Regions from separate parts of the Streptococcus sp. 1F3 genome, predicted to be linked through region 3. Evidence: predicted binding sites of a transcription regulator. Region 3 holds the regulator's gene; each other region holds the start of a gene.
The links. Region 3 encodes CtsR, which represses protease genes until heat stress. Its sites were predicted from a motif close to TTGGTCAAAAAAGGTCAAANA; they were not measured.
Positions count from the first base shown of each region.

Region 1 (7,599 bases), on a different contig from region 3:
GCTCGAGTTCAATTAAATCAAGATACCAAGCCCGTGAAAAACTCAAAGCGAAAATAGGAGATTTACGATGTGTTCGATGAACACGAGGAAATCTATCTTTTTTACACAGCTCTTAGTCCGAACTCAGTTACATTAAGATACAAGAGCGTCTGGCACGAGTGTTACTCGTGTTATTTCCAACCTTCATCAGTCTGGAATAGTCCCTAGAGTTGATTTAATCATTTGCTTGTAAAGCAATAAGCCTCTTGCAAGCCTGATAAGTCTGCTCCATGAGCATGGTAATGGTCATAGGACCTACTCCCCCCGGAACAGGGGTGATATGGCTTGCAAGTTCCTTGACTTCATCAAAGGCAACATCACCAATCAGCTTGCCATTCTCATCACGATTCATTCCAACATCAATCACGACTGCTCCTGCCTTGACAAACTCCTTGGTCACAAAATGCCCACGACCGATAGCTACAACTAAGATGTCAGCTTCTCGAGTAAGGGAAGATAAATTCTCTGTTCGCGAATGAGCAATCGTCACCGTCGCATTGGCATCTAGTAAGAGCTGGGCCATGGGCTTTCCAACAATATTGCTACGACCAATTACGACAGCTTTTTTTCCTTCAGGATTGATCCTATATTCGCGCAAGAGCTCCATAATACCTGCAGGAGTTGAGGGAATCATAACAGGATGACCACTCCAGAATTTCCCCATATTCATGGGGTGAAAACCATCTACATCCTTATCTGGATCAATGGCAAGGAGAATCGCTTCCTCATCCATATGCTCAGGCAAGGGAAGTTGAACCAAAATGCCATGCCAGTTGGCATCCTGATTATAACGATCAATCACCGCCAAAAGCTCCTCTTGGCTCGTCGTATCAGACAAACGCACTACTTCGCTCCTAAATCCAGCTGCGAGAGCTGAGCGCTCCTTATTACGAACATAGACCTGACTAGCAGGATTGTCTCCGACCAAAATCACAACAAGACCTGGCTCCACTCCCGTCTTTTCTTTTAATACTGCCGTCTTGGCTGCTAACTGTCCCTGCATTTTTGCTGCTAAAGCTTTTCCATCCATCCGTGTCATCTTCATCTCCTTTACGTTTTTTTCATTATACCAAAATTTTATCCCTACTCCTAGCACTTTGTCACCCTCAGGAGATGGGATAAGACATATTTTAAGCTTTTCTTAGCTGATGCAAAAACAAGTTCTTTTTTCTTGACTCACTCTGGTAATCCGGTCATTCAGAAGTGGTATTTACAGCCCCTACTTCTCTTACAGATTCTTTTGCTAATACTCTTCAATCCCAAATAGAGAAACGGAGTTTCCACAATCGTCGAAGTAATAAAAGTTAGACGAAATAAGTATATTTGATAACTAGTACCTTCATTCCTACAATCAACCAGTATGCCAAAACCGCTGAATAAACTCCAGCGGTTATTTTTATAATACTTTTGACAAAAAATTTCTGGTTCGTTCTTCTTGAGTTTCTTCAAAGACTTGCTGCGGTGTCCCGTCTTCTACGACAAGGCCGCCGTCCATAAAGATGACACGATCAGCTACCTCCCGTGCAAAGCCCATTTCATGGGTCACAATAACCATGGTCATCCCTGACTTAGCCAAATCCTGCATGACAGCCAGCACCTCTCCAACCATTTCTGGGTCAAGGGCAGACGTCGGCTCATCAAATAGTAAGACATCTGGTGCCATCGCAAGTCCTCGTGCAATGGCAATCCGTTGCTGCTGTCCTCCTGATAGACTTTGAGGATAGGCATGAGCCTTGTCTGGTAATCCTACTTTGTCAAGTAAGTCATAGGCAATTTTTTCTGCCTCAGCCTTTGTTAATCCCTTCGTCTTTATCGGTGACAAGGTGATATTATCCAAAACAGACATATTTGGGAAAAGATTGAATTGCTGGAAAACCATCCCCATCTTTTCCCGCATTTTGAAAATGTCATTTGACTTATCGGTAATATCTACCCCCTCAAAGGTCACCGTACCTTTGGTTGGTACTTCGAGCAGATTCATGGTTCGTAAAAAGGTTGATTTCCCACTACCGGAAGGTCCGATAATGACGACTACCTGTCCCTTGCCAATCTCAAGGTCAATCCCTTTTAACACCTCATTTTTACCGAATGATTTATGAAGATTCTTGATCGAAAGAATAGTCTCACACATGTACCTGCCCTCCTTTATTTAACTGTTTCTCCAATACTTGAATCGCTACCGTCAAGACGCTAGTCATAATTAAATAATAAACAGCCGCAAATAAAAGAGGCGTCAAAGTCAAATAGGTCGTTGACGCAACAGTCGTTGCACTGTTCCAGAGCTCAATTACGCCGATTGTAGACAAGAGGGAACTGTCTTTTAAAATCGTCACAAACTCATTTCCCAAAGCTGGCAAGATATTTTTTATTGCCTGTGGCATGATGACCGATTTCATGGCTTCAAAAGGACGAATCCCCAAAGAGTAGGCGGCTTCCAGCTGCCCCTTAGGGACGGCGTTAATTCCTGCCCTCACTGTCTCTGATACATAAGCACCACTATTCATGGATATCACAATGATGCCCGGTAGCAAGCGAGATAGGTCTACGGATAAAATCCCCAACTCAAAGGTCGGTGCCGTGATGTTCATAACCGCAAAGGCAATCATAATCTGCACCACCATAGGGGTTCCACGGAAAATCCAGACATAGACATTGGCTAACCAAGCCAAGGGAGAAAACTTGCTACGTTGAGCAAATGCCAACATCATTCCTAAAATACTCCCGAAGAATACAACCAAGACTGCTATCATCAGCGTTACAATCGCTCCATAATTAAAATAATCCCAATACTTGGGAAGGAATGAAAAATCCATTTCTCTACCTCTTTTCACACTGTTTATTTCATACATTATAGCATTTATTGAATAAAAATACAACTTTCTTGTTTAAATATTCATTTCATAAAAAAAGCACCGAGGTGCTTTTTCATTTCTAGTCAGAATTAGTACAATAATTCATAAATTTCCATTGCAATCAAGTCAATGCTATCAAAGGTATATGTCTCACGTGCTTGGACATCGCGAAGCGTAAAGACAGAACCATTTTCTTCATCAAAGTTGTAAGCAACCTCTGCAACAACAATTCCATCACGTTCAAAATTACGTTTTAAGGTTCCACCGTCAGTCGTCATGGCTTCCAAACGGTTAATAATTCGCACTAAATGTGATTCCATATCACTTCTCCTAATTCTTATTATAAAAACATTCTACCACATTTCCTGTAAAAAGTCTTGCTTTATCTATCTTTCTTCTTGCCACCCCCAGTAATAGCTCCTCTCATAGTCCTTTGCTTGATACATGATCAGCCTTTCAACCGCTAGAGTGCAACTCACTAGCAATAGACCTAATCCAGTGGAGTAGGTTTGTTTACCCGGGCTGAGAAACTAAAAAGCGAGGATAAATCCCATTGCTTGCAAGACAAGCTGCTTTGATTGTCTATTTTGTCTAGGAGTTGCTTCACCAGTCACTTTCAGACTGGTGAAGGTTGGAAATAAAACGAGTGAAACGCGTGTCAAATGCTCTCGTATCTTGTGTAATTGAGTTCAGCCTAAAACCTCGGAAAAAAGATAAATCTCATTGGTTGCCAAGCAACCTGCTTCAATTCTCTATTCTGTCTAGGAATTACTTCACCATTCACTTTCAGACTGGTGAAAGTTGGAAATAAAACGAGTGAAACTCATGTCAAACGCTTTCGTATCTTATGTAATTGAGTTCAGCCTAAAACCTCGGAAAAAAGATAAATCTCATTGGTTGCCAAGCAACCTGCTTCGATTTCCTATTTTTCAGTCGGTTTTTTAACGGCTTCACATCTTAATTGAACTCGAGCTACGAGTTGTGCAAAAAAGATAGTTTTTCCTAGAACCAAGGTTCTGCGTCAAAACTCCTATTTTTGCTTTACTCGTTTCACGCTCTCGTATCTTAATTGAGTTCTTCACGGGCTTGTATCTTGGTGTAATTGAACTCGCCCTAAACTCTTTGCGAAAAAGATAGATTGTCTTGTGTTCATCGAACACTGCATCAATCTCCTATTTTCGCTTTGAGTTCTTCACGGGCTTGTATCTTGATTTAATCAATAGTAGATTCTTGCAATTTGGCTAAATATTGTTATAATAAACTTATATCTGACCTTTATTGACTATTTGTCTCTTGCAGATTGTACTAGTCCTATCATTCTTCCATATTTGAAGAATAAAAAAAAGGCAACTATTCGATAGAAAAGAGGGATTCCCATGCTTTGTCATAATTGTAATATCAACGATGCAACTATTCATCTCTATACAAATCTTAATGGTAAACAACAACAGGTGGACCTCTGCCACAACTGTTACCAAATTATGAAAACCGACCCTAATAATGCTATTTTAAAAGGTCTGGGAGATCTTGCCAATCCAAATAATATGGATCCATTCAGCGAGTTTTTCAATAATATTGGTGGTATTCCGGGGCATACACCTGCTGGAAAACCTCGCAACCAAACCCCACCTACCCAATCAGGTGGTGGTAACCGTGGTAACAATGGCGGGTCCACCCCTCCTCCACAACAGCCCAAAGGCTTGCTGGAAGAATTTGGCATTAATGTAACCGAAATTGCCCGCCGTGGGGATATTGACCCTGTCATCGGTCGTGACGAAGAAATCAAACGAGTCATCGAAATTCTAAACCGCAGAACCAAGAATAATCCTGTCCTCATCGGTGAGCCTGGGGTTGGAAAAACAGCTGTTGTCGAAGGTCTAGCCCAAAAGATTGTTGATGGCGATGTTCCACAAAAACTCCAAGGCCGTGAAGTCATCCGCCTTGATGTAGTCAGTCTAGTTCAAGGAACCGGTATCCGTGGACAATTTGAAGAGCGCATGCAAAAGCTAATGGAGGAAATTCGGAACCGTAAGGAAATCATTCTCTTCATTGACGAAATTCATGAGATTGTTGGCGCTGGCTCTGCTGGTGACGGCAATATGGACGCAGGCAACATCTTGAAACCTGCCCTTGCTCGTGGCGAGATGCAGCTAGTCGGCGCTACCACACTCAACGAGTACCGCATCATTGAAAAAGATGCAGCTCTGGAACGCCGTATGCAACCTGTCAAGGTCGATGAACCAAGTGTCAATGAAACAATCACTATTCTAAAAGGGATTCAAAGTAAGTATCAGGACTATCACCATGTCAAATACACCGATGAAGCCATTGAAGCCGCTGCTATTTTGTCCAATCGCTACATTCAAGACCGATTCCTACCAGATAAGGCCATTGATTTGCTGGATGAAGCTGGTTCGAAGATGAACCTAACCTTGAATTTCGTTGATCCAAAAGAAATTGACCAGCGCTTGATTGATGCTGAAAATCGCAAAACCCAAGCAACTCGTGATGAAGATTTTGAAAAAGCAGCCTATTACCGCGATCAAATCGCCAAGTATAAGGAAATGCAAAAAGCAACGATTAGCGATGAAGATATTCCAGTCATTACCGAAAAAGAAATCGAAGCAATTATTGAACAAAAAACCAATATCCCTGTCGGTGATTTGAAAGAAAAAGAACAGTCACAGTTGATTAACCTAGCTAGTGACCTAAAAGCCCACGTCATCGGTCAAGATGATGCCGTTGATAAAATTGCTAAGGCCATTCGTCGCAACCGGGTGGGGCTAGGTGCACCGAACCGTCCGATCGGAAGTTTCCTCTTTGTTGGACCAACAGGGGTCGGAAAAACCGAATTATCAAAACAACTAGCCATTGAATTGTTTGGTTCTGCTGATAATATGATCCGTTTTGATATGTCCGAATATATGGAAAAACATGCCGTTGCAAAATTAGTCGGTGCTCCTCCTGGTTACGTTGGCTACGAGGAGGCTGGACAGTTGACAGAAAAAGTCCGCCGTAATCCCTATTCACTCATTCTACTCGATGAAATTGAAAAAGCCCACCCTGACGTCATGCATATGTTCCTCCAAGTCCTTGATGATGGTCGCTTGACAGATGGACAAGGGCGTACCGTCAGTTTCAAAGATACCATTATCATCATGACCTCAAATGCTGGAACAGGTAAAGTAGAAGCTAGTGTCGGCTTCGGTGCTTCTCTGGAAGGGCGCACCCATTCTGTCCTCGGTCAGCTCAGTCATTTCTTCAGCCCAGAATTTATGAATCGATTTGATGGTATTATCGAATTCCATGCCCTCAGCAAGGAAAACCTCCTCCATATCGTTAATCTCATGCTCCTTGATGTCAATAAACGTTTAGAAACAACAGGACTTACCCTTCATGTAACCGATAAGGTCAAGGAAAAATTGGTTGACCTGGGCTATGATCCTAAAATGGGAGCTCGCCCGCTTCGTAGAACCATTCAAGAATACATTGAAGATCCATTGACAGACTTCTATTTAGAACATCCAGAAGAAAAAAATCTGCGTGCTGTCCTCACCAGTAAGGGAACAATCTCTATAAAAGCAAAATAAACTTTCTTTTTCCTATATTTATGCTATAATGATAAAAAAATCACTATTGAGGGAGACCTATGACACACGCAACATTCGGTAAGAAAGAAACAGGAGTAACCTATCAACATCGTTACGGTGTCTATGCTGTCATTCCCGATCTTCAAAAAGAGCATATCATCCTAGTTCAAGCCCCCAACGGTGCCTGGTTTCTTCCAGGAGGAGAAATCGAGGCAGGTGAAAACCACTTGACTGCCCTTGGACGTGAATTGTTAGAAGAACTTGGTTTCACAGCAGAAATTGGCACCTATTATGGTCAAGCAGATGAATACTTCTATTCACGCCATCGCGATACCCACTACTACAATCCTGCCTACATCTATGAAATCACGAGCTACCAAAAAGTAGGCAACCCCCTTGAAGACTTCAACCATCTGGCTTGGTTTGATGTCGATACTGCTATTCATAAGCTCAAACGAGGAAGCCACAAGTGGGGGATTGAACAATGGAAGCTAGCCCATAAGAACAATTAAGACTAGTCAAACACCCTCAATAGTGCTATAATAAATGCAGGGAATCATTAGGTTGGAGGTCAAGCATGAAAATCATCAATACGACAAACAGTCAAGCACAGCTCGTGCAAAATCAATTGGCAAATACGGATGCTTTTCTAGTGGAAACCTATTCTGCTGGAAACACAGATGTTATTTTTACGCAAGCACCGCTTCACTACGAACTCTTGATTAGCAATAAGTACCGCGCTGTTCAAATGTCCGAGATCGAACGAATTCGTGACTTCTTTCTCAAGCGCAAAATCAATACCGACATTATCGATCAGGCAGGCATTCAAACCATTCATACCGACCATTTGATTGAGATGTCAATTCCGATTGTAAAATAACTTCTTACGAACCATCAGCTAGGCTGGTGGTTTTCTTATTTCCACTAATTTATCCTAGCTAATCTATCCGATACATTCTATTTTATAGTGATTTGAAACAAGATCAGGACAAATAATGTGGCAATATAGAAGCCTACTCTAATCCTATTAAACTCTATAGCAAGCATCTAATACTCTTTAAAAATCAAAAGGCTCCTTCGTCCACTTGCCTTGGTGAAGGCTCGTTCTACCTTCGGCT
Region 1 covers NZ_JBUEQR010000044.1:87,688-95,286, forward strand. The annotation lists gene ACVPON_RS04555 (bifunctional methylenetetrahydrofolate dehydrogenase/methenyltetrahydrofolate cyclohydrolase) at 215-1,078, opposite strand; gene ACVPON_RS04560 (amino acid ABC transporter ATP-binding protein) at 1,436-2,170, opposite strand; gene ACVPON_RS04565 (amino acid ABC transporter permease) at 2,163-2,852, opposite strand; gene ACVPON_RS04570 (DUF1797 family protein) at 2,981-3,211, opposite strand; gene ACVPON_RS04575 (ATP-dependent Clp protease ATP-binding subunit) at 4,268-6,481, shown strand; gene ACVPON_RS04580 (NUDIX hydrolase) at 6,541-6,993, shown strand; gene ACVPON_RS04585 (DUF1827 family protein) at 7,059-7,361, shown strand.
Region 1: ACVPON_RS04575 (ATP-dependent Clp protease ATP-binding subunit) is a predicted target of CtsR. The motif match lies at 4,157-4,177, and genes of this name have one in related genera.

Region 2 (7,599 bases), on a different contig from region 3:
TTTTTCTCGTTGGAATCCTCCTTGATATCCTTGCCTACTTCATGAAGGAAAAGACTTGGATCTGGATTCCTTTATTTGTCTTTGGAAGCCTGCTCATTGCCCTTCCCCTACTTGTATTGATCTATTTCTTACCCCTACCTTCAATGAATTAAGGAGACCCATGAATACTGCCGATTTTAACTTTCATTTACCTGAACACCTCATTGCCCAAGTCCCACTTGAACAGCGTGACGCTTCGCGCCTACTGATACTGGATCACAAAAAACAAACGATGGTGGACGCTCATTTCGATCAGATTATAGAGGAGCTGGAAGCGGGAGATGCCCTCGTGATGAACAATACCCGAGTCCTCCCAGCCCGTCTCTACGGTGAAAAGACCGACACCGGGGGACATGTAGAATTACTGCTTCTCAAAAACACTCAAGGAGACCAATGGGAAGTACTTGCTAAACCAGCCAAACGTCTTAAAGTAGGCACAAGGATTTCCTTTGGCGATGGCCGCCTATCTGCAACCATCGTCCAAGAGTTAGATCACGGTGGACGTATCGTAACATTTACCTACAATGGCATTTTTCTTGAAGTGTTAGAAAGCCTTGGAGAAATGCCTCTCCCGCCCTATATTCATGAAAAACTTGATGACCGCGAACGCTACCAAACCGTCTATGCTAAGGAAAATGGCTCTGCTGCCGCACCGACAGCAGGACTTCATTTCACCCAAGAATTACTGGAAAAAATTGAAGCAAAAGGGGTCAAGCTGGTCTATTTGACCCTCCATGTCGGACTTGGAACTTTCCGCCCTGTATCTGTTGACAATCTAGACGAGCATGAAATGCACTCGGAATTTTATAGCTTATCAGAAGAAGCTGCAGCGACCCTACGAGAAGTCAAGGCTTCTGGTCACCGCATCGTCGCAGTTGGTACTACCTCTATCCGTACCTTAGAGACCATCGGCAATAAATTTGACGGAAATATTGAAGCTGATGCTGGTTGGACCAACATTTTCATCAAACCAGGCTATCAATTTAAGATAGTCGATGCCTTTTCAACTAATTTCCATTTACCAAAATCCACCTTAGTCATGCTGGTATCTGCCTTTGCAGGGCGCTCATTTATCCTTGAAGCCTACCAACACGCCATCGAAAGCGAGTACCGCTTCTTTAGCTTTGGTGATGCTATGTTTATCAAATAAGTAAAAAAGATTAGCCCACGCTAATCTCTTTCTTTTTTAACGAATCACTACTCCCCGTAGTGTCTAGACTTGCTTGTCCTTCTCATCAAAGCCTGCAGAAACACCCTAAATAAGAGATAGGAGAGATGCTAGGACCAAGTCTTTATAAGATGCTATATTCACAAGTAAAGGATTGTTTTTTATCCTATTCTACTTAGCTGCTTGGTACAGTTCGTTTACTTTGGTCCAATTAATGATTTCAAAGAATGCCTTGATGTAATTCGGACGAACATTGCGATAGTTCAAGTAATAAGCATGTTCCCACACATCAAGTGCCAAGATTGGAGTTAAACCATTCATAATGGGTGTATCTTGGTTCGCAGTTGATACAATTTCTAACTTTCCTTCCTTATTGACAACCAAGAAAGCCCAACCTGAACCAAAACGAGTAGTCGCTGCCGTTGTAAACGCTGCTTGGAAGTCTTCAAATGAACCAAATGTCGTTGCGATATCTGCTGCTAGTTCTGCCGGAACCTCTGTTTTTTCTGGTGACAACAACTCCCAGAAAAGAGCATGGTTCAAGTGACCACCACCATTGTTAATTAAGGCTTGACGAATATCTGCTGGAATCTGATCTACATCTGAAAGGAGAGCCACCAAGTCCTCACCAATTTCTGGATGTTTTTCAAGTGCCACATTTGCATTGGCAACGTAAGTTGCATGATGCTTGTCATGATGTAACGTCATGGTTTCCATATCAATATGTGGTTCAAGGGCATCGTAAGCGTATGGTAAATCTGGTAAAATAATTGCCATATTCGGCCTCCTTTAATCTTCTATACTTCTTATTCTACCGCAATTTGAGAGCCTTTTCAATTTTTTTGTCTGATAACTGATCCACACTCTATCTTGAGACAAGATAGTCATTTATAAAACCAGATTCTAACGGGAGGCGCTAGCAATTTTTAACAGGGCGATGTCAAAGAGATAATCCTTGTCAAACTGTCCTTGTTTCATTTGATAGTCCGTCTCAATTAAGACTTGCACTACTTCTTTGAGAAAAGATACTGATAAAGAACGTGAATCCCGCAGGGCAAACTTGACCTGAAAAGGATTGATTTTACGTCCCGTAATGCCTGATAATTCGGTCACCATATGCTGCTCGCTCAAGCCCTCTTTGTATAAGAGCTGGACCTGTAAAAACAAACGAAATTGATTGAGTAAAATAGCTGTTAGCTTAATCTCATCTTCTCCTTGCAGACGCAAATCTCGCACCAAACTTCTGGCTTGATCAATCTTGCCCTGCAGAAGGAGTTGGCTCATATCAAAGAGATTGTCCTGCAAGCTTTTAGGAATAGCCTGTTCAATATCATCTAGACTAATCCGGTCTCTTCCTTTATAAGACTGTAAAAAAGCAAGATTTTTATGGATTTCTGCAAAATCCAGATTGGACTTGACCAAGAGATGGTCCATAACCTTATTGTCCATACTCAGCCCCATTTTCTCAACAGCCTGCATAAAAAACTGTCGAAGTTCCGCTTCTTTGAGATGATTTGCTTCCAAGACCAGACCATCACGTTTCAAGAGTTTGACCAAGCGACGTTTGCTATCGAGCTTTCCTCCAGCAATGACAATGACCCTCGTTGTTTCAACTGGCTGGCTCAAATAATCCTCAAATTTCTTCAATTCCTCATCGCTCAAATAACGTTTTTTACTGGTTGTCACATCGGCAAAATAGTCCAAGATGACAATCTTTTCATCTGAGAAAAAAGGCAGGGATACTAAATCCAGTTCCACTTGAGCGTAGTCTATCTCTGACATATCAAAGTAGGCATAGGTCAAATCACTGCTATCAAAACCAATTTGTTTTAGAAGCGCTTCCTTAGCCAGTTGAAATTGTCCAACATCTTCCCCAGTCAAAACGGTCAGTAGTCCTACATTCTCTTTCTTTATTTTCTGAATCTCATCAATAATGGTCATACTTCCCTCGCATTTCTTCTCCCATTATACCAAAAAAAGAGCCACTAAAGCTCTTTTCACGAGTTTAATACTCAATAAAAATCAGTTGGAAATGAGAGTAGCACCGCTAATTTCCTTATAATCGAAGCCGAAGGTATAACGAGCCTTCACCAAGGCAAGTTGACGAAGTATCCTTTTGATTTTTAAAGAGTATAAAAAAGAAAACAAGAAGAGTAACACGTTCTATCTATAACTACATCACCTCATCTGAATGTGATCTTGATTGAATATAGAAGCGAATAAATGGAAGAGGCGCTTAAGATTTCAGAATCACAATAAAAGACCCCTCCCTTAACTTCTCTTTGCATCTCTATCCCATTTCCAAAAGGAGACTAGAGATTCTTCATTCTCATCTCGGCTTCCATTTTCAAGCGTTGGACTTTCATGGTTGCAGTCCGTGGGATATCTTCATAAGCCATCAAGATTGGTTCCTTAAGCAAAGGCAGATCCGCCACCTGATGCCACCAGGCTTCCCAGTCCATATCTGCACCCTCTACAAGGGCAATAATGGGTTGCGGAGCACCATTAGCATCACGAATAATCACAACTTCTGACAAGAAATCCAACCGATCCAATAGGAAATCTTCCAAGGCAAGATTACTATCGATTGACTCTATCACATCGACCTGACGGTCTTTCAACAGCAGGGTGCCTTCCTCGGTCATACAGCCATAATCGCCACTATCCCACCAGTCCCCATAAACATTTTCCTGGAAACGAGCGTCCTCCTTATAATACGTCACTGCTCTTCCCCTTGATAGGAGTTGAATATGACCATTTTGACCAGCTGGCAGGGGCTGACCATTTTCATCTGTAATTTGTGCCTTTGTATACCCTTTAAGACCAACCCCCATATCGCGACCACTTGTCTGACCAAGGGTTTCTAGACGGTGGTACTTCAAAATCATCGGTCCACATTCACTCTGACCATATACCTGCATAAAGACTGGATTATTTGCCTTAGAAGCCTCTAAAAAAGCCCGCAAGGTCCCGATATTGATAGCATCAAAAGTGGAGTGATAGTAACGGATACTTGAAAAAATCGATGGATTTTTCTTTGCCAGTTGCGCCCATTGCACAAAATGATTAGGATGGGTTTCAAGCGCCATTGGTCTGTAGTGTTCCAAACTCTTTGTGAGGTCTTGGGCTTTAGCAGACGACAAGGGGAGCAAGGGAAAGCCAAGTCCAATAGCAGAAGAAACCCCAATATTGTAGCGTGAGTGAACGGGAGAAATGTGGAAAGCCAGTAACTGTCGTTCACTCATCTTTTCAAAAATAGTCTGTTGCCATGCCACGCGCCAGCCCATGGTCTGCGCTGTGTGACAGATTAACTTAGGAATCCCTGTCGTTCCAGAGGTATGGGTCATATACTGGATAACATCTTCAGGAAGCAAGTTTTCAGCAACAGGATTAGCAGGCAATGCCAACAATTCTGTAATTGCCAGTGTCGTCACCAGATCCTTACGCTCCATTGCCGCCACGCGCCCTGCAGTCTCCTCATCAAAAACGATAAAGGAATGCTCTAAGCGCTCAGCAAAGACATCTATAGTACTAGCTGGCAAGTGATAAGAGGGCATTACCGGAATGGCCCCCAAGGCTGTTGCAGCAACTGCTAGTAAATAGGTATCAAATGCAGGGCTTTTATAAAACATGACCTTATCCCCATATGACACTCCCCAAGCCGCTAACTGGTAAGCCCTTTGTTGGATCGCAGCAAAAACTTGTGCATAGGTAGTTTCAAGCCCTAATTCAGGAAAAGACGGATAAGGCTGATCAAAGACAATGGCAACTTCTGGAAACCGCTCTGCTGCTTCCTTAAATTGACGATATAAATTTAATGGTTGATAGGAAATCATCTTACATTCCTAACCTTTCTAAGTTTGTGAAAAACAAAACATACTGATAACCATTATACCATGTTGAAATCTCTTCCACAAATGGGAACAAAGAAAGATTAGAAAACCACTAGAATATTGAGTATTATACAGACCATCAAGAAAGCTCCTCAGTCAACTCGAGCGACTATCTCACCGTCTCAATCCTCCACTTCTTCCAGCCTCTAAAACGGATAGCCCCTTGTTGGTCTGTCCGAAATACCTGTATCTGCCGTTCTTGAAAACGCTCCAAGGTTTCCTGATGAGGGTGCCTATAACGGTTGTCTTTCCCCACTGAAATCAAAGCAATCCTTGGGGAAATAGCGTCCAAAAATGCTGGAGAAGAAGAGCTTTTTGAGCCATGATGCCCTACCTTTAACACATCGACAGACAACTGGGGATACCCTTTTATCAACTCCAACTCGCCATCTTCCAAATCCCCTGTAAATAGAAAACGAGTCTGCAATAATTCACCATATAGCACAACTGAAGTATTATTGACCTCTTTTTCCTGCTGATAAGGATAAAGTACCTGTAAAAAACCGTCACATATGGGAATCTTATCTCCTATTTTTACTAGCTGGGATCGCCTCTTTATCTTATTGATGCTCTTCATTAGCTCGGGACTAGTAGCGCTTTCTTCAGAAATATAAATCTTGCCAATATCCACTTCTCTAGCCACTTCTACCAAATCCCCTATATGATCCGCATGGGCATGGGTCAGAATCACGTAATCAATCCTATCGACACCCCGGCTATGAAGATAAGGAATCAGGGTTCGTTCTGCATTTGCTTGACTTGTCTTTTGTTGCCAAACTTCCTGCCAAGCACCACTAACTCTACCACCCACATCAATCAAAACAGTCCGCCCTCTCATATCCCTCAGAAAAATACTATCTCCCTGTCCAACATCCACTACTGTTACCTCGTTCTCCAAGGGATACTTGGTCATAAAAATCAGCAAAAAGACTAAACTAATGAGCCCCAGACGCCATTTCCAATTCTGATACAGGTCATACATCAAAAGTACCGCAAACATCAAGACAAGGAGGCCTATCACTGTCGGTTTCCCAAAAATTAAGGGTTTTAATCCCAAATCTACTACCCACTGAATGCAGGCTTCTAACCACACAAAAAGAACATTAACCTGCGTGAGTTTTATCAATGGAGAAAGAAGAAAGATAAGGCTCAAACCAGGCAACAAAACAACATCAAAAAGAAAAGAAAAAAGAACGGTCAAGGGAATGGACAAGGGTTGAAAACCATAAAAATAATAAATGAAGAACGGGAACATGCCGAGCGAAATGATCAAACTTTCTACAAGCACTCTCTTATAAGACAGCAAGTTTTCAAAATCGAAAACAGTCAGTAAAAAGGCATAGGCAAAGCTCAAGACACCTCCTACAGTTAATAAAAAATGGGGCATCAGTAGAAAAGAAAGGATAAGGGTACAAGCCATATTATCCAGCTTACTCATTCCCTTATTGGCAAAAAATTGTTGTAAAAGGGAACGGTTGACTGAGACAGAAAACCCTGTCACCCCTGCATACAGAAAGGAAAAGGGGACTTGTAGCCAATCTACGATTTCCTTTCTTACTCCAAAGCGTAAGAAAAGAAAGCGGAAACGATCTACAAAAAAGCCGACCTGCATACCAGAAAGCGCAAATAAATGAATGATGCCTAGGCTCGAATACAGGTCACTCATCTGCTCAAATTCCTTGTCCAACTCTCCAAATAAGAGCCCTGTCATATAGTGTCGCATTGGATTTGGAAAATGATCCTTAATGTATACCAAGAACCTTCGCCGAAGCAGGGAGACCCAATCCAAAGGATTCCATGAGACCTGCTCTTGAATCTTCTTAATCTGACGAATCGTGACTATCCGATAAATTCCCTGCGTCCTCAGATAATCTCGATAGTCAAAACCCTTAAAATTTCGCTGGCTGTCTGGAGTGGACACTGTCGCTACCACCTCGAAACTCACCAAACTTGATAGGTTTTTGAAATAAGCCTGCTCCTCTTGACTTTTTAATTGATAAAAAACAAGGTACTGATATCCTGACGATGTCGCACGAAATGAGAGGCGATCACCATTGACTTGAATGGTATCTGGTTTGATATATAAATGGTGAATGTCTTCCGGAGTAGAGGCATCGTCCATTACCATTTTCATCTGTTGCAAGCCAAACAGGATCGAAAAACAGACTACAATAGGGATAAGCTTGCAAGTCTTTCTCCTGCCCTGCTGGACATAAAAAAGAGTAAACATTCCCACCAGCATCACAACAGACAAGAAAGACATGCGGTATATAGCAAAGTAGAGAGCTACTAATAAGACCGCTAAATGAATAAGAGAAAGAGGAAGAACTTTACTCAACTGTGACATAGGGACGAATCTTCTCCAAACTCTTATTCCCAATTCCAGCTACTCCCTTCAGATCGTCAACCGATTGAAAATATCCCCTACTCTCACGATAGGCAATAATATCTGCTGCACGCTTAGCACCGATACCTGAGATGGTTTGTAATTCTGCTTCT
Region 2 covers NZ_JBUEQR010000109.1:2,663-10,261, forward strand. The annotation lists gene ACVPON_RS09365 (hypothetical protein) at 1-152, shown strand, start outside; gene queA (tRNA preQ1(34) S-adenosylmethionine ribosyltransferase-isomerase QueA) at 161-1,189, shown strand; gene sodA (superoxide dismutase SodA) at 1,379-1,984, opposite strand; gene holA (DNA polymerase III subunit delta) at 2,111-3,148, opposite strand; gene ACVPON_RS09385 (AMP-binding protein) at 3,520-5,043, opposite strand; gene ACVPON_RS09390 (DNA internalization-related competence protein ComEC/Rec2) at 5,210-7,447, opposite strand; gene ACVPON_RS09395 (helix-hairpin-helix domain-containing protein) at 7,431-7,599, opposite strand, start outside.
Region 2: holA (DNA polymerase III subunit delta) is a predicted target of CtsR. The motif match lies at 3,398-3,418, and genes of this name have one in related genera.

Region 3 (7,599 bases):
ACGCTACTACAGCCGAATTGAAAAAAAGGGCATCGTTGTCAAACCAAAGTCAACCAACTTTGGTCTAGGCATTTCCATTTTCCAAGATGGTGCCAACCTGAAAGACTATGAAAAAGCCCTCAACATCGCCTTTGCAGAGGACAGTCAAGTCTTGGTTGAAGAGTTTATCGCAGGTACGGAATACCGCTTCTTTATCCTCAATGGAAAGTGTGAGGCCGTATTGTTACGGGTCGCTGCCAATGTAGTCGGAGATGGGAGACATACCATTAGGGAATTGGTCGACCTCAAAAATCAAGATCCCTTACGGGGACGAGACCACCGCTCACCACTTGAAATCATCAACCTAGGTGATATTGAAATGCTGATGCTTGATCAGCAAGGCTACAGTCCAGAAACCCTTTTAGAAGCCGGGCAAAAAGCAGAACTACGAGGCAACTCCAATATCTCAACAGGTGGCGATTCCATCGATGTAACAGAGCAAATGGACGCTAGCTATAAACAACTGGCTGCCGAGATGGCAACTGCGATGGGTGCCTGGGTCTGTGGGGTCGATTTGATTATTCCAGATCCGACACTCCCCTCTACCAAGGACAAACCCAACTGTACCTGTATCGAGCTCAATTTCAACCCATCTATGTACATGCATACCTACTGCTATCAAGGACCTGGTCAGGCATTGACTCCAAAAATCATTGCACAACTCTTCCCAGAAGTCAGCGATGAAGATCTAGCCACCGACAGTCTACTGTAGCAGATTAAGGATACAACTATGTGGATAAAAAGAGTAGTCGCCCTTTGAAAGAGCGACTACTCAACATGATGGCGATAACGTGAGGCAAGTATTGTCTTATACTCCATAAAAATCAAAAGGATACTAGGAAACGAAGCCGAAGGTAGAACTAGCGTTCACCAAGGCAAGTTGACAAAGTATCCTTTTGATGTTTAAAGAGTATTAGATAGCCTGTAGCCAAACCCAGGCTACTAGCATTTTCCCCCTATTGTGCTATAATAATTCTTATGGATAAAATGATTAAAACAATTTCAGAAAATGGGCACTTCCGTGCCTTTGTAATCGATAGCACAGAAACGGTTCGGACTGCTCAGGAAATGCATGATACGATGGCCTCATCAACCGTCGCCTTGGGAAGAACCCTGATTGCCAACCAGATGCTTGCTGCAAATGAAAAAGGGGATACCAAGATCACCCTCAAAATCCTCGGCAATAGCTCTATCGGTGCCATTATTAGTGTGGCAAATACCAAGGGGCAGGTCAAGGGCTATATTCAAAACCCAGATATTGATTTGAAAAAAACAGCGACTGGTGAGGTCATTGTAGGGCCTCTGGTCGGTCAAGGTCAATTTTTGGTCATTACCGACTACGGTGTCGGACACCCCTATCATTCCATGACCCCCTTGATTTCCGGAGAAATCGGAGAAGATTTTGCCTACTTCTTAACCGAAAGCCAACAGACCCCGTCAGCCGTTGGGCTGAATGTCTTATTGGACGAAGAAGATAGGGTCAAGGTGGCAGGTGGTTTTCTCCTCCAAGCCTTACCAGGAGCTACAGAGGCTGAAATCGCAGAATTTGAAAAACGGATTCAAACCATGCCTCCTATCTCACAACTACTCGCGTCAAGCAACCATATCGAAGCGCTGTTGGAAGCGATCTATGGTGAACAAAGTTTCAAACGTTTAGCAGAGGACGCCCTTAGCTTTTCCTGCGATTGCTCAAAAGAACGCTTCTTAGACGCTCTTGCTAGCCTGCCCAAAAGTGATTTAAACGAAATGAAAGAAGAAGATAAGGGAGCTGCTATCACCTGTCAATTCTGCCAAACCCATTATCTATTTGACCAACATGACTTGGAGGAACTTATCGATGGCTCATCTCAATACCCCCTTTAAGATTGGAAATATCGAAATCCCCAATCGGACAGTCCTAGCTCCCATGGCTGGAGTGACCAACTCTGCCTTTCGTACCATTGCAAAAGAAATGGGTGCAGGGCTTGTGGTGATGGAAATGATTTCAGAAAAAGGCTTGCTTTATAACAACGCCAAAACCCTACACATGTTGCACATTGAAGAAAACGAAGCCCCGGTGTCCATTCAACTCTTCGGTGGAGATGCGGACGGACTATCCCGTGCCGCAGAATTTATCCAAAAAAATACCAAGGCAAATATCGTAGATATCAACATGGGCTGCCCTGTCAACAAGGTCATCAAGAATGAAGCCGGCGCCAAGTGGCTTAAAGATCCAGATAAGATCTATCATATCATTAAGCAGGTAAGTTCTGTCCTAGATATTCCTTTAACCGTCAAAATGCGGACAGGCTGGGCAGACCCTCGTCTAGCTGTCGAAAATGCCCTTGCCGCAGAAAGTGCTGGAGTAGCAGCCCTTGCCATGCACGGTCGGACGCGGGAGCAAATGTATACGGGAACGGTTGACCTTGACACCCTTACCAAGGTCGCCCAAGCCCTAACCAAGATTCCCTTTATCGCAAACGGAGACATTCGCACCGTTCAAGACGCTCGCCAACGCATCGAAGAAGTTGGTGCAGATGCGGTCATGGTGGGGCGGACTGCCATGGGAAACCCCTATATTTTCGAGCAGATCAACCACTATCTCGAGACAGGCGAGATCCTACCCGACCTGAGCTTCCATGATAAGCTCAATATCGCCTTTGAACATCTCACACGCCTGGTTCATCTCAAGGGCGAAAGCATTGCTGTACGTGAATTTCGAGGACTTGCTCCCCATTATCTACGGGGAACGGCTGGTGCTGCGAAAATCCGTGGCGCAGTAGCTCGTGCCGAATCAGTAGAAGAAGTTGAGACACTCTTTCATCAAGCCCGTGAAGCCCATAAGAAATAAGAAGCTGGAATCTCCCAGCTTCTTATCATAACCCTTTGAACGTCATACAAAAAATAGCCCTCCTTGCTCATACTCCATCGTGTAAGCCAGCGGACTGTTTAACACTAAAAATAGCTAAACTTCTCCTTACTTTTTCAAGATACAAGAATCTCTTGACTTTTCTATATAAGCTATTTTATACTATTATCAATAAAACGCTTTCTTTTATACAGAAGTGATATCGTATCATGACAATAGAGGGAGTTAAGAAGAAGTAAAAAATGACAAAAAACCTTAAATCATCCGCTTTTCTAGGAATACTAGCTCCGTCACCATCTTTTATTAGCAACATTTACTGGAAAGCCGATGCAATAAAAATTAATGTTGGAACTGCGGGGTTCATCAAATGTTAAAATACTACTATGCTATCAAGAATAGTCCCTTCGACCTTTATTTTATCCTTGTCATCGTGTTTATCTGGTCTATGATTGCTTGGTTTCCAGCCAATATCCAATTTCCTTTTGGAAGTAGTCTTATATCTGTTCCTCATTTTATCTTTCTCTATTTTCTGCCAGCTAGCGGTTGGCTAGCTATCTTAGCTTCACTTCTATTTAAAAAAGTCAAGTTATTCATCTTTGGTCTCCTCTGCTTACAGCCAATTCCTGTGACACTAGCTCTCTCCTACTTCATTTTCGGGATATTTGGGCTAGACGCTCGATAAGGTATCCTAACCACTATATAGTTATTTCGTTTCCTTTTCGTACTAGGAAACGAGCTGCAGGCTGCTTCAACAGTCTAATGACTGTTGAAGGTTGGAAATCATACTGACGATAGTCAGTAACAATCGTAGAGTAGGGCAAAGCCAGTTCCAATCATCTAGAAGATGATTGGAACTGGGAAATAAGGAAACGAAGTTTCCACAATGCTTGAAGTAATAAAAGGTAAATGAAATGAGTATAAAAGTCGTATCAACCCTAGAATGGTCCGTTGATACGACTTTTTTTACGATGTATCTAAGAGCTTGGAATAGTCCTCACCAAACAGCGAACGACTGCTCCTGAAAGACTATGGTAAAAGAGGCTAACCTAGCGCTGAATATCAAAGTTCAATTTTCCAGCTTTTACCCCAATTTTCAGGCTATCTCCTACCTGCAATTCCCCTCGAAGGAGCATTTCTGCTAGAGGGTCTTCCACTTTTGTTTGGAGCAAACGGCGAAGCGGTCGTGCTCCCATTTCACGATCGTAGCCTTCCTGTGCCAATAATTTCAAGGCAGACGGTTGAATCTTAAACTGAATTCCCTTTTCATTCATAACTGCCTGGAGCGGACGAACCATCACTTTCACCACTTCTTGCATGTCTTGAGTGGTCAAGCTATGGAAGACAATTTTCTCGTCAATACGGTTGATAAACTCTGGTCGATAGGCTTTTTTCAATTCTTCTAAAATCCGTTTTTCAACGTGTTCCTGGCTGTGTGACAGGTCAAGGGCTCCAAAACCAACTGTCTTATCATCTCGTAAGGCTGTCGCTCCCAGATTTGAGGTCATAATAATAATGGTATTTGAAAAATCAACTTTCCGTCCCTTGCTATCAGTCAAGACGCCATCATCTAAAACCTGTAATAGAATATTAAAGGTATCAGGGTGCGCTTTTTCCACCTCATCAAAGAGCAAGACTGCATAAGGCTTGTTCCGCACCTTTTCTGTCAGCTCTCCTCCTTCTTCATAGCCAACATAGCCTGGAGGGGCACCATTTAGACGACTAGCTGCAAATTTTTCCATATATTCGCTCATATCAAAACGAATGAGGGCAGACGCATCATCAAACAAGACTTCTGCCAATGCCTTGGCCAACTCAGTCTTTCCAACCCCAGTAGGCCCTAAAAACATAAAGGAGCCAACCGGACGATTGCCTGTCCGAATCCCTGACTGGTTGCGACGAATGGCACGACTAACCGCAGAAATCGCCGCTTCCTGTCCAATCACCCGCTTGTGCAACTCTCTTTCTAAGTTCAAGTATTTCTTGATATCCGTCTGACTTAACTTAGCAACTGGAATACCGGATAAATGGCTGAGCGTCAGCAAAACATCCTCTTCTGTCACTTGGACATCGCCCAAGATTTCTTGGCTCTCTGTCTCCAATTCCTTCATCAATAGCTGGCTAACTGTCTTGTGTTTTCCTGCTATGAGTGCCTCATCTGCGGCAGATAATTCAGATTGCTTCCCACTTGTTTTTTGCCGATTTTGCACCGTTGCACTCGCCTCATCTAACAAATCAATCGCTGAATCTGGTAAATTTTTACTAGTCAAATACCGCTTAGCAAAGGTTACAGCTGTCACAACTGCTTCATCTGTAATCTGAATTTTATGGTAATTTTCGTAGGCTTTCTTCAAACCCTGCAAAATAGCAATGCTAGCTGCGACAGTCGGTTCTTCCACTGTTACTTTAGCAAAACGACGAGAGAGGGCTGCATCTTTTTCAATATGCTTTTGATACTCATCTTGGGTCGTTGCCCCAACTGTCCGCAAGGTTCCACGTGCAAGGGCAGGCTTTAAAATATTAGCCGCATCCAAGGTAGAGTCAATCCCACTACCAGACCCCATAATCGTATGCAACTCATCAATGAAGAGAATCACCTGACCATCTTCTTCAATATCGTTGATGATGTTGTTCATTCGCTCTTCAAAATCTCCCCGAAAACGCGTCCCTGCAATGACATTCATCAAGTCCAACTCTAGGACCCGCATCTTGGCAAGACTAACAGGCACCTCCCCATCTGCCACCCGTTGTGCTAGACCCAAGGCGAGTGCCGTTTTCCCAACTCCTGCTTCTCCGACCAAGACAGGATTGTTCTTGGTTTTCCGGGAGAGAATCTGAATCATTCGGGAAATCTCAGCCTCCCTGCCAATAACCGGCTCAATTTGTCCTGCACGGGCTAGGGCTGTCAGATCCCTTGTATAATCTTCCAAACCACCTGTTTGAGGAGCCGGAGGCATTCCCATCATATTCGCCATAGTAGGTCTATGTCCTCTCCCTCCTTTCATGAGGTTCCGAATAGACTTTAAATCTTCCTTGGAAAAACCAGCCTTTGCTTCTAAATTCTTTCGTAAATCAATAAAGCGAATCTTAGTATCTGAATCTTCAAAATGAAATCCAGCCTTATCCAAGATTTGTGAAGCCACCGAACGCTTGTCCAGAAGCATTGCCATCAAAAGATGCTCAGTCCCAAGCTGTTTTGCCTTGAGCACTTCTGCAATCTTCTGGGCAAAACGAGCTACTTCATCCAGTCTCTTCGAGCTCTGTAAAAACGTAAAATCCTCTAATTCTGCACGATAGACACGTTCTGTCACTGTATAGGTTGCCTGCTCGTAATCTGCAACATCGAATGGATAATCCGCTAAAACAGCCCCTGCAATCGTATCTGGATTGATCACAAAAGCCAATAACAGATGCCAAGTTTCTAAGTAATCGCACATGTATCGTTGCCCGATTAACTGCGCATCTTCATAGGCACGTTGTAATCCATTTGAAAATTTCATCCTAATCCTCTTTCCTATCCAATCGTCGTAAAATCTGTCGCATCATGCGCACACGAATAGCTGCTGCTTCCTGTCCTAATACTTCATCACTGCTAGCTGAGAGAAGCAAATTGCCTTCACGTTCTGTCATCAACTGCTCGTCAAATAAGAGCTGTAAGATATCCGCAAACACTGTGCTAGACAACTCTGTCCCCATATTGTGTAACAAATCATGGACTAGTTCATGCTTATCTGAAAACGTAATCCGACCAATTCGGATATAACCTCCGCCTCCGCGCTTGCTTTCCACAATATAACCACGGCTAGCTGTAAAACGTGTCTTAATCACATAGTTAATCTGGCTTGGTACTACCTCAAATCGGCTAGCCAACTCACTCCTGCGTAATTCTGCTACACTCACTTGCTCTAAAATCGCCTTGATATGTTCTTCAATATAATCAGATGTATTTTTCATCGCCATAGACACTACCTCTTTCTCTGACTATCTTTGACTATTATACCTTAAATTTCTGACTTTGAAAAGTAAAAGCAATGCAGACCTATTTTCAGCATAGCCCATAAGCAATGAAGGCCTGCTCCACTCCTCACTTTGATAGTTGGAGAGAAAAGTAGAAACTATTTTTAAGCCTGCACTTAATCATTACAGGGACAATCCAAACAGAATTTCTTGCATTTATCATCCGTTTTCCCTATAATGAGGTGAGGAATTGCGTTCGAGTTACGAGCCACTGGTTATTGATAGCCCTCCAATAATCTAGCTATCTTCGCCTGAAAATCGGCTGTTGAAGTGGAAGATAAACGGAGTATCACTCGTGTCAAACGTCCTCGTATCTTATTTTAAAGGAGTTATTATGTTTACCAATTCATTTCAAGAACTCGTACAAGATTTTACCCCTGTTTCTATAGAGGAAGCTGAGCGCTTACTGGCACAAGAGGACGGAGCTATCCTCTTTTTAGGACGTGCAAGCTGTCCTTACTGCCAACGTTTTCTACCAAAGCTCCACAGCCTTGCCCAAGCAGAAGGACTGACTATCTATTTTATTGATAGTACGAATCCAGATCCCCAGTTACAAGCACTTCGTCAACGCTACCAAGTAGCAACCGTTCCAGCCCTCCTGTTTGCTAGTTCAAACGGTGTGCAGGTTCGCTGCGATAGCTCTATGACAGAAGACGAAATCCGTCAATTCCTAACCATCTAAAGTGACCCAACTACAA
Region 3 covers NZ_JBUEQR010000008.1:7,034-14,632, forward strand. The annotation lists gene gshAB (bifunctional glutamate--cysteine ligase GshA/glutathione synthetase GshB) at 1-751, shown strand, start outside; gene hslO (Hsp33 family molecular chaperone HslO) at 1,018-1,902, shown strand; gene dusB (tRNA dihydrouridine synthase DusB) at 1,877-2,869, shown strand; gene ACVPON_RS00255 (ATP-dependent Clp protease ATP-binding subunit) at 3,934-6,384, opposite strand; gene ACVPON_RS00260 (CtsR family transcriptional regulator) at 6,386-6,844, opposite strand; gene traF (conjugal transfer protein TraF) at 7,236-7,583, shown strand; gene ACVPON_RS00270 (GNAT family acetyltransferase) at 7,585-7,599, shown strand, end outside.